Regions from separate parts of the Streptococcus sp. IMAU 99161 genome, predicted to be linked through region 2. Evidence: predicted binding sites of a transcription regulator. Region 2 holds the regulator's gene; each other region holds the start of a gene.
The links. The regulator CtsR, encoded in region 2, represses protease genes until heat stress. The targets are predictions, from matches to a motif close to TTGGTCAAAAAAGGTCAAANA.

Region 1: the regulator CtsR is predicted to act here: its motif matches at 1,148-1,168, upstream of HA044_RS06430 (ATP-dependent Clp protease proteolytic subunit).
Region 3: the regulator CtsR is predicted to act here: its motif matches at 2,040-2,060, upstream of HA044_RS08855 (ATP-dependent Clp protease ATP-binding subunit).

Annotation. Positions count from the first base shown of each region.
Region 1 is NZ_JAAPAW010000011.1:178,575-181,858, forward strand. Features, by position in the region: gene mgtA (magnesium-translocating P-type ATPase) at 1-260, shown strand, start outside; gene upp (uracil phosphoribosyltransferase) at 480-1,109, shown strand; gene HA044_RS06430 (ATP-dependent Clp protease proteolytic subunit) at 1,242-1,832, shown strand; gene HA044_RS06435 (DUF2129 domain-containing protein) at 1,945-2,223, shown strand; gene HA044_RS06440 (ABC transporter substrate-binding protein) at 2,332-3,284, shown strand, end outside.
Region 2 is NZ_JAAPAW010000003.1:35,123-38,406, reverse strand. Features, by position in the region: gene HA044_RS00770 (DNA starvation/stationary phase protection protein) at 1-347, shown strand, start outside; gene HA044_RS00765 (CtsR family transcriptional regulator) at 989-1,453, shown strand; gene HA044_RS00760 (ATP-dependent Clp protease ATP-binding subunit) at 1,454-3,284, shown strand, end outside.
Region 3 is NZ_JAAPAW010000014.1:73,915-77,198, forward strand. Features, by position in the region: gene HA044_RS08855 (ATP-dependent Clp protease ATP-binding subunit) at 1-1,978, opposite strand, end outside; gene HA044_RS08860 (DUF1797 family protein) at 2,230-2,460, shown strand; gene HA044_RS08865 (bifunctional methylenetetrahydrofolate dehydrogenase/methenyltetrahydrofolate cyclohydrolase) at 2,628-3,284, shown strand, end outside.

The DNA of each region.
Region 1 (3,284 bases), on a different contig from region 2:
AAACCATGGTAATTCATATGTTGCGATCACCAAAACTGCCATTTATTCAAAGTCGTCCGGCCTTCTCCGTTGTGGTGACCACCTTAGTCGGAGCCTCTTTTGTGACCTTCCTACCCTACAGCCCTTTGGCTAGGTTATTAAAATTAAGTCAATTAAATGGGCTTTATTTCGTCTTATTGCTTGGCGTTATTGCCCTTTACATGCTAAGTGTCACACTCGTTAAACACTTCTATATCAAGAAATACAAGGAATGGTTATAAGTCCTCCATAGAAAAAGAGAGTTCAAACTTAAAAATTTTAAGTGTAAGGGCTCTCTTTTTGGAACAAAATTTGGTATAATAAGACGACTATAAAGTTGGAAATGATGGTTTCCGATGGTAACTTGTTTTCAAAGATGGAGTGATAAAGAAATGGGTCAGGGTTAGCCACATTTCTTGCTCTGATTTGAAATAGAGTAATTAGAAAGAAGGATCTCAAACATGGGAAAATTAGAAGTCATTAAACACCCTCTTATTCAACACAAATTGTCTATTTTACGTCGCACAGATACCTCAACCAAAGCTTTTCGTGAATTGGTAGATGAAATTGCGATGCTGATGGGTTATGAAGTGTTGCGCGAATTGCCTCTTGAAGATGTAGAAATTGAAACACCGATCACTAAAACCGTTCAAAAACAAATTGCAGGGAAGAAATTGGCTATTGTTCCAATTCTTCGTGCAGGGATTGGGATGGTCGATGGTCTCTTGAGCTTGGTACCAGCCGCAAAAGTTGGCCATATCGGAATGTACCGTGATGAAGAAACGTTGAAACCAGTTGAATACTTGGTGAAATTGCCAGAAGATATTGACCAACGTCAAATCTTTGTGGTAGATCCAATGTTAGCAACCGGTGGATCTGCAATTTTGGCAGTGGATTCCTTGAAAAAACGTGGCGCTAGCCATATCAAGTTTGTCTGCTTAGTAGCAGCGCCAGAAGGTGTGAAAGCTCTTCAAGAAGCCCATCCAGATGTTGATATCTTTTCAGCAGCCCTTGATGACCACTTGAATGAACATGGCTACATTGTTCCAGGTCTTGGGGATGCAGGGGACCGCTTGTTCGGTACAAAATAAAGAGAAAACCATTCATTGTGGGTCAGAAAGATACTTTAGATTTGACCTTTTTTGACCATTAGTTTATAATAACACATAGAATAAGAACCTCACTCATAGTGAGAATGAATGGATACTAAAGGAGAAGAATAGATGATTCCAGTAGTTATTGAGCAAACTAGCCGTGGAGAACGTTCCTATGATATTTATTCCCGTCTGTTGAAAGACCGGATTATCATGGTAACTGGGCCGGTTGAGGACCAAATGGCCAACTCAATCATTGCGCAGTTGCTCTTCTTGGATGCCCAAGATAATACCAAAGATATCTATATGTATGTCAATACCCCAGGTGGATCAGTTTCTGCAGGTCTCGCCATTGTCGATACAATGAACTTTATTAAATCTGATGTTCAAACCATCGTCATGGGAATGGCTGCTTCAATGGGAACCATCATTGCTTCAAGCGGTGCCAAAGGCAAACGCTTCATGTTGCCAAATGCAGAGTACATGATTCACCAACCAATGGGTGGTACTGGTGGTGGTACTCAACAAACAGACATGGCCATTGCAGCAGAACACTTGCTCAAAACACGGAACAACTTGGAAAAAATCCTCGCGGATAATTCAGGTCAACCAATTGAAAAAGTGCATGCTGATGCGGAACGTGACAATTGGATGAGTGCCCAAGAAACACTTGAATATGGCTTTATTGATGAAGTAATGACTAATAACAATTTGGGTTAATTGAGTGAATAGACAAGGCTGGATGAAAGGTCCGGCCTTTTTGCTCTTCTAAAGAGTAGTTCTTTTTCTGGAAATTTGATATACTAGTAGGAGAACGAGAAAGGGTTTGGCTATGTTTGAGAAACAAAAAAGAACGGGACTGATCGTCAAATTGTACTACAATCGAGATGGGAAAAAACTACAGTCTCTTGGGGATGTCCTTTACCATTCAAAGAAATGTCGCTATGTTCAGTTGTATGTCGATAGTGACAAGGCGGATCAAGTCATGGAAGAGTTGAAGAAAGAACGCTTCGTAAAAAATGTCCTTCCCTGTTATATCAAAGATTTGGATACGGATTTTGTGGGGAGTTTGCAACGTTTGGAAGTCCAAAAACAGGTCACAGAGTTTTAGAAAACGCAATCATTTTACAGATTGTGCTTTTTTTATTGACAATTGTCAGATAATTCGGTATATTCTTAATGTATTTATTTTAAGATTCATTTAAGGAGATCAAAACAAATGAAGAAAAAATTAGCTCTTTCATTTTTAACAGTAGCAAGTGTCGCTCTTCTTGCTGCATGTGGAGAAGTTTCTACTTCCGGTTCAAATACAACTGGTAACGAAATCGGCAAAGAATTGAAAGTCGGTTTTAACTTTGAAAAAACTGGTGATGTAGCAGCATACGGTAGCGCTGAACAAAAAGGTGCTCAATTGGCCGTTGATGAAATCAACGCTAAAGGTGGAGCTGACGGTAAGAAGATCGTTGTCACAGATAAAGATAACAAATCTGAAACTGCAGAAGCAGCAACCATCACTACAAACCTTGTTACGCAATCAAAAGTGAACGCTCTTGTAGGACCTGCAACATCAGGTGCCACTGCAGCAGCGGTTGCAAATGCTGGTAAAGCAGGTGTTCCTTTGGTAACACCTTCAGCAACTCAAGATGATTTGACAAAAGGTCAAGATTACCTCTTCCGTGCTACCTTTATTGATAGCTTCCAAGGAAAAATCATTGCTAAATACACAACTGATAACTTGAAAGCGAAGAAAGTTGTTCTTTACTATGACAATTCATCTGACTATGCGAAAGGAATTGCAGAAGCCTTTAAGAAATCTTTCAAAGGTGAAATCGTAGCGACAGAAACCTTCCAATCTAAGGATACGGATTTCCAAGCTGCCCTTACAAAAATCAAAGATAAAGACTTCGATGCCATTGTTCTTCCAGGTTACTACACTGAAACTGGTAAGATCGTAAACCAAGCACGTGGTATGGGAATTGATAAACCAATCATCGGTGGAGATGGATTTAGCGATGAAAAATTCGTTGAACAAGCAACGCCTGCTGCAGCTTCAAACGTTTACTACGTAGCTGGCTTCTCAACTGAAGGAAAAATGACTGACAAAGCTAAGAAATTCGTAGAAGCTTATAAAGCAAAATACAAAGAAGACCCTTCAATGTTTGCAGCTTTGGC
Region 2 (3,284 bases):
GGCATCCAAAAATGGATGAATACATGGATAGCTTGGATGCTACTTTGGATGAAGTGAGTGAACGCTTGATCACAATTGGTGGTGCTCCTTACTCAAGTATGACAGAATTTTTGGAACACAGCAACATTGAAGAACGCCGTGGAGCATTTACAAAAGATGTAGAAGAAAGCTTGACACGTGTTCTTGAAATCTTCCGTTACTTGGACGGGGTGTACCAAAAAGCTTTGGATGTTACAGATGCTGAAGGTGACGATGTAACCAACGATATCTTTGTTGGAGCAAAAGCAGAACTTGAAAAGAACATCTGGATGGTAGCAGCTGAAGTTGGTCAAGAACCAGGATTATAAAAGGGATGCATAGAAAGCCGAGGTAAATAGCTAACGCTCTTCTAGCAGAATAATTTGAGCCATAAAAAAAGCAGGAAAGAATGAATGTTTCATCATTTGTTCTGGCCTGCTTTTTTTTGCGCATTCTATCTGTAGGAAAGCGCAAGCACAACTTAGACGTTTTTCCTAGGAAGAGGCTGGGACAAAAGCCCTAGCCTCTTCTTGTTTTTGGATTGTCGAGCAAGACGCAGTGGTTGAGTGCTCAAAGCACTGCTTTGAGATGGCGGATAGAACTTGCGAAGCAAGTATCCTAAGTCTTTGTTCGCTTTTTAAGCTTCAAAGATGCCCTATGTTGACGGAAACTATGTTTCCTTTATCTGCAACCTTCAACAGTCTCCCAGACTGTTGAAGCTGTGCGGAGGAGGGTCAACGAAATCGAATTCTAACGAATGACCGATTTTCGTCACACTCTCTTTTTCTCCGCTGGGATGATTGGAATCAACTACGGGCTATCACCTGCACGAAAAGCGTCAGAGCTTCGCATTTTGCATAGTCTTTGCTTTATTTACAGAACTAAAAATTGTATAATAGTCAGAGAAGGTCAATTTTGATCTGTGGCTGCTGAACCTCAACTAAAAACGAGCAGACTAGAAAGGAGCATCATGGCAAATAAGAACACATCTGATAGCATCGAAGCCTATATCAAGGCCATCCTGGCCCAGGCTGGAATGGCGGAACTCAAGAGAAGTGAATTGGCAGATGTTTTTCAGGTCGTTCCGAGTCAGATTAACTATGTCATCAAGACGCGCTTTACAGAGAGCCGGGGCTATGTGGTGGAAAGTAAGCGTGGCGGTGGTGGTTATATTCGTATTGGCAAGGTTCAATTTTCAGATCACCATCAGATGCTTCAGGATTTAGCAGCCAGTATCGGAGAGCAAATCAGCCAGCATGTCTTCAATGATATTTTGCAGATGCTCTATGAAGAACAACTATTGACACAACGAGAAACACAGCTATTGCTGGCTACGACTTCAGACGAGGTCTTAGCTCAGGATGCTCCGATTCTGAGAGCCCATATGCTGAGAAAAATCATTCAACAAGTAGATAGAAAAGGAAATAGCGACTAGATGAACTATTCAACAGCACTGTTAGAAAGTATAGAAGCAGCCCAGCTACTAGCAGGTCATTATGAGGGGGAGACCTTAGATACCTGGCATCTCTTGACGGCCATGGCCAATAATCCCTATAGTGTAGCAGGATCTGTCTTGAGTGACTACCCAATGCAGATCGACGAGTTTCAGGATGCGGCAGAGCATATTACGGGCCAGGCTTTTCATAGCGACAACAGCTATAAGGTTTTTCCATTTTCTTATCGAATGGAAGCCATCATGAAACATGCTACAGAGATTGCGCAAGTCCTTCATGCCAAGGCGATTGGAACAGAGCATGTCTTGCTCTCTCTTCTTGCAGACCGTGGGACATTGGCGAGTCAAGTCATGGAGTTTGCTGGTTTTGCCTTTACCGAAGAAGATAAAGGTGTTCCTATTGCTTCGCTTCGTAAAAATTTGGAAGTGAAGGCGGGATGGGACAAGGCTGACATCAAAGCGATCCGCAGCCTCTACCGAACTCAAAATCCTAACCGTCAAACCATGGGCAATATGATGGGAATGCCTCCAACGACCAGTGGTGGGCTTGAGGACTATACCCGTGATTTGACCGAGATGGCCCGTACAGGCCAACTGGAGCCTGTGATCGGTCGTGATGCTGAGATTTCGCGCATGATCCAAATCCTCAGTCGCAAAACCAAGAACAATCCGGTCTTGGTTGGAGAAGCAGGGGTCGGAAAGACAGCTCTCGCTTTAGGTCTAGCCCAGCGGGTAGCTAGTGGCAATGTTCCAGCTGAGATTGCACAAATGCGCGTATTGGAGTTGGATCTCATGAGTGTGGTCGCAGGGACCCGTTTTCGCGGGGATTTTGAAGAACGGATGAACAATATCATCCAGGACATCGAAGAAGACGGTCACGTCATCCTCTTTATCGATGAGCTGCATACCATTATGGGGTCAGGATCTGGCATTGATTCGACCTTAGACGCAGCTAATATTCTAAAACCAGCCTTGGCACGAGGAACCTTGCGTACAGTTGGAGCGACGACTCAAGATGAGTACCAAAAGCATATCGAAAAAGATGCAGCCCTCTCTCGTCGCTTTGCCAAAGTCACCATAGAAGAGCCTAGTGTTGCAGATAGCATCCAAATTCTCCAAGGCTTGAAAGAGACCTACCAGGACCACCATCATGTGACCATTACCGATGAAGCGATCGAAACAGCTGTCAAATATGCCCACCGCTATTTAACCAGCCGTCAATTGCCAGATTCAGCCATTGATCTCTTGGATGAAGCAGCAGCTACCGTACAAAACCGCGATTCCAACGGTCACGTAAAAGAAGAGTTGACTGCCTTGGATCGGGCCTTGATGGATGGCAAGTGGAAGAAAGCAGCCCAGCTCTTACAAGTAGAGGCTGCTCCCATTGTCTACAAAAAAGAAGTCACTGACCAAGATGTTTTGGTGACCTTGAGCCAATTATCGGGTATCCCAACTCAAAAACTGACTCAAACAGATGCCAAGAAGTACCTCAACTTAGAAGCAGAATTGCACAAGCGCGTGATTGGGCAAGACCAAGCCGTTTCGAGCATCAGCCGGGCGATTCGGCGCAACCAATCGGGTATCCGTAGCAACAAGCGTCCAATAGGATCTTTCATGTTCCTAGGCCCTACCGGTGTCGGAAAAACGGAACTTGCCAAAGCCTTGGCAGAAGTGCTGTTTGATGATGAATCGGCTCTCGTTCGTTTTGACATGAGTGAGTACATGGAAAAATTCGCAGCGAGCCGCCTCAATGGTGCCCCTCCAGGCTATGTGGGCTATGAAGAAGGGGGCGAATTGACCGAGAAAGTCCGCA
Region 3 (3,284 bases), on a different contig from region 2:
CAATTTGAAGAAGGTTTTCTTTTGATAGAGCTTGGAACTCAATGATGCCATCAAAACGGTTCATAAATTCAGGGCTAAAGAAGTTACCGAGTTCTCCAAGCACAGAGTTGGTGCGACCTTCGCGAGCAGCTCCGAAGCCGACATTTGCCTCTGCCTTTCCTGTGCCAGCATTGGAAGTCATAATGATAATGGTATCTTTAAAGCTGACGGTGCGTCCTTGACCATCTGTCAAACGGCCGTCATCCAAGACTTGGAGGAACATGTGCATGACATCTGGATGGGCTTTTTCGATTTCATCTAACAAAACGAGAGAGTATGGGTTTCGCCGCACTTTCTCAGTCAATTGTCCAGCTTCATCGTAGCCGACGTATCCTGGAGGAGCACCGACGAGTTTGGCAACGCTGTGTTTTTCCATGTATTCGCTCATATCAAAGCGAATCATGCTGTCCGCAGAACCAAAGAGTTCGATAGCTAGTTGCTTCGAAAGTTCGGTCTTCCCGACACCAGTAGGACCAACAAAGAGGAAACTACCAATTGGACGGTTAGGAGACCCTAGACCGACACGGTTCCGACGGATCGCCTTGGCAATCTTATCCACTGCATCATCTTGTCCGATAACATGGGACTTGAGATCTTCTGCTAGGTGGATGAGTTGGGATTGTTCCTTTTCTTTCAAATCACCAACGGGTATATTGGTTTTTTGCTCAATGATATGCTCAATGGTTTTTTCACTGATAATAGGAGTGTCTTGATCCGTTACCTTAGTCTTTTGCATTTCCTTATACTTAGCAATCTGGTCACGGAAGTAGGCTGCTTTTTCAAAATCTTCGTCGCGAGTTGCTTGCGCTTTGAGATTTTCAGCTTCAATCAAGCGTTGATCAATGACCTTAGGGTCTACAAAGGTCAAAGTTAAGTTCATCTTAGAGCCAGCTTCATCTAGCAAGTCAATAGCCTTGTCTGGTAGGAAGCGGTCTTGGATATAACGGTTTGAAAGGGTAGCCGCAGCTTCGATGGCTCCGTCAGTATAGTGGACGTGGTGATAATCTTCGTATCTTTTTTGGATCCCTTTGAGAATGGTAATGGTTTCTTCTACCGTTGGTTCATCCACTTTGACCGGTTGCATCCGACGTTCCAGGGCGGCATCCTTTTCAATGATCCGGTACTCATTAAGAGTAGTAGCCCCAACCAGTTGCAATTCACCACGAGCGAGGGCAGGTTTGAGGATATTTCCGGCATCCATATTGCCATCACCGGCAGAACCAGCTCCGACAATCTCATGGATTTCATCAATGAAGAGAATGACATCCTGACGTTGACGAATCTCTTCCATCAACTTTTGCATGCGTTCTTCGAACTGGCCTCGGATCCCTGTACCTTGAACGAGACTAACAACGTCTAGGCGAATGACTTCTTTTCCTTGAAGTTTATCAGGGACGTCTCCGTCCACAATTTTTTGAGCCAATCCTTCAACAACCGCCGTTTTACCAACACCTGGTTCTCCGATGAGGACAGGGTTGTTCTTGGTTCGACGGTTGAGGATTTCAATGACACGGATGATTTCTTCGTCGCGTCCAATGACTGGATCAACGTTGCCGTTACGCGCAATCTCTGTGACATTGATACCGAATTCCTCTAAAAGACCTTTTGGCTTTTGAGGGCGTGCTTGTCGTGGATCTGGAGCACTTTCCCGATGGTTGTTTTGACCGTAGCCACCATTTCCATAGCCTCCACCAGATTGGGTTGGAGGGGTAGGTGGTTCTTGAGGACCCTGGAAGTTTCCAATATTATTAAAGAAATCTTCAAAGGGATCTCCCGTTAATTGGCTTCGTTGGATCATCCCTTTTAAGAAGCTGTTATCTGGATCTGTTTTCATAATTTTGTAGCAGTTTTGGCAAAGGTCCACTTGCTGCTGGCGACCATTTACATTGGTGTATAAATGGATAGTGGATTCATTTATTTTACAATTTTGACAAAGCATAAACATACCTCACAATGGGTTTTCGATGGCTTTGAGCCAAGATAATCGCACTATTTTGATAATGGTCAAAAATAGTCAAAGTTTTTCTAGTTTTATTATATCAGTATTCTAAAAGTTTGCAAGAATTTGCTACGGAATGTCAAGGATTGGGGGTGTAGACCGGGAATCAAGGGAAAAATGTGAATTTTTATTGGAAGAGCTTTCTCTTTTATGATAAAATAGGAGAGTAGAAAGTAAAGAGGAGAAATAAAATGGAATCACATTTAGTACGGATTATCAACCGTTTGGAAACAATGACCAAAGATGGTGGAAACCTAAAACGTAATTTTGAACGTGATGGTGTTGTTGTTGCTGAAGTAGCATACAACCACAATGAGGAAGAAGGTTCAACCTTTACTCTTCGCGATGTGGAAGCACGTGAAACCTATACATTTGATAGCATTGATTTGATTGCAATCGAAATTTACGAATTGCTTTATTAATACAGCACAGTGGATGAGTTTGGGGTGGTCTCAAGCTCATTTTTTGTCCATCTAGCTATAGTTTTCGTCTATAGGAAATTCTAAGCAGGAACAGTTAGGTTTGAGAGCAGAAATCTGCTATAATGAGAAAGAATTGTTTTCATTAAAAGACTAGAAAGAGAATGGATATGGCGATACGAATTGATGGAAAGGCATTGGCTGCAAAACTACAGGGAGAGTTGGCTGAAAAAACAGCGCGACTAACAGAAGAGACCGGAGTTGTACCTGGCCTCGTGGTGATCATAGTAGGAGAGAATCCAGCTAGCCAGGTTTATGTCCGTAATAAAGAACGTTCTGCTATCGCTGCAGGCTTTCGCAGTGAGGTCGTGCGACTCCCTGAGACGATTCAACAACATGAGTTATTAGAGTTGATCGAACAATACAATCAAGACCCTCTGTGGCATGGGATTTTGGTGCAATTGCCCCTCCCCAAGCATATCGATGATGAGGCAGTCCTATTGGCGATTGATCCTGCTAAAGACGTGGATGGCTTTCATCCCTTAAATATGGGACGCTTATGGGCTGGTAATCCTGTCATGGTCCCTTCGACTCCGGCTGGGATCATGGAGATGTTTAAAGCATATGGGATAGAGTTAGAAGGCAAGCGAGCCGTTGTAATTGGCCGCTCCAATATTGTTGGGAAACCAATGGCTCAATTGCTGTTGGCCAAGAATGCGACGGTTACCTTGACCCATTCAAGGACCCATCATCTAGCAAAAATTGCGAAGACAGCAGATATCTTGGTGGTTGCGATCGGTCGTGCAAAATTTGTAACAGCGGACTTC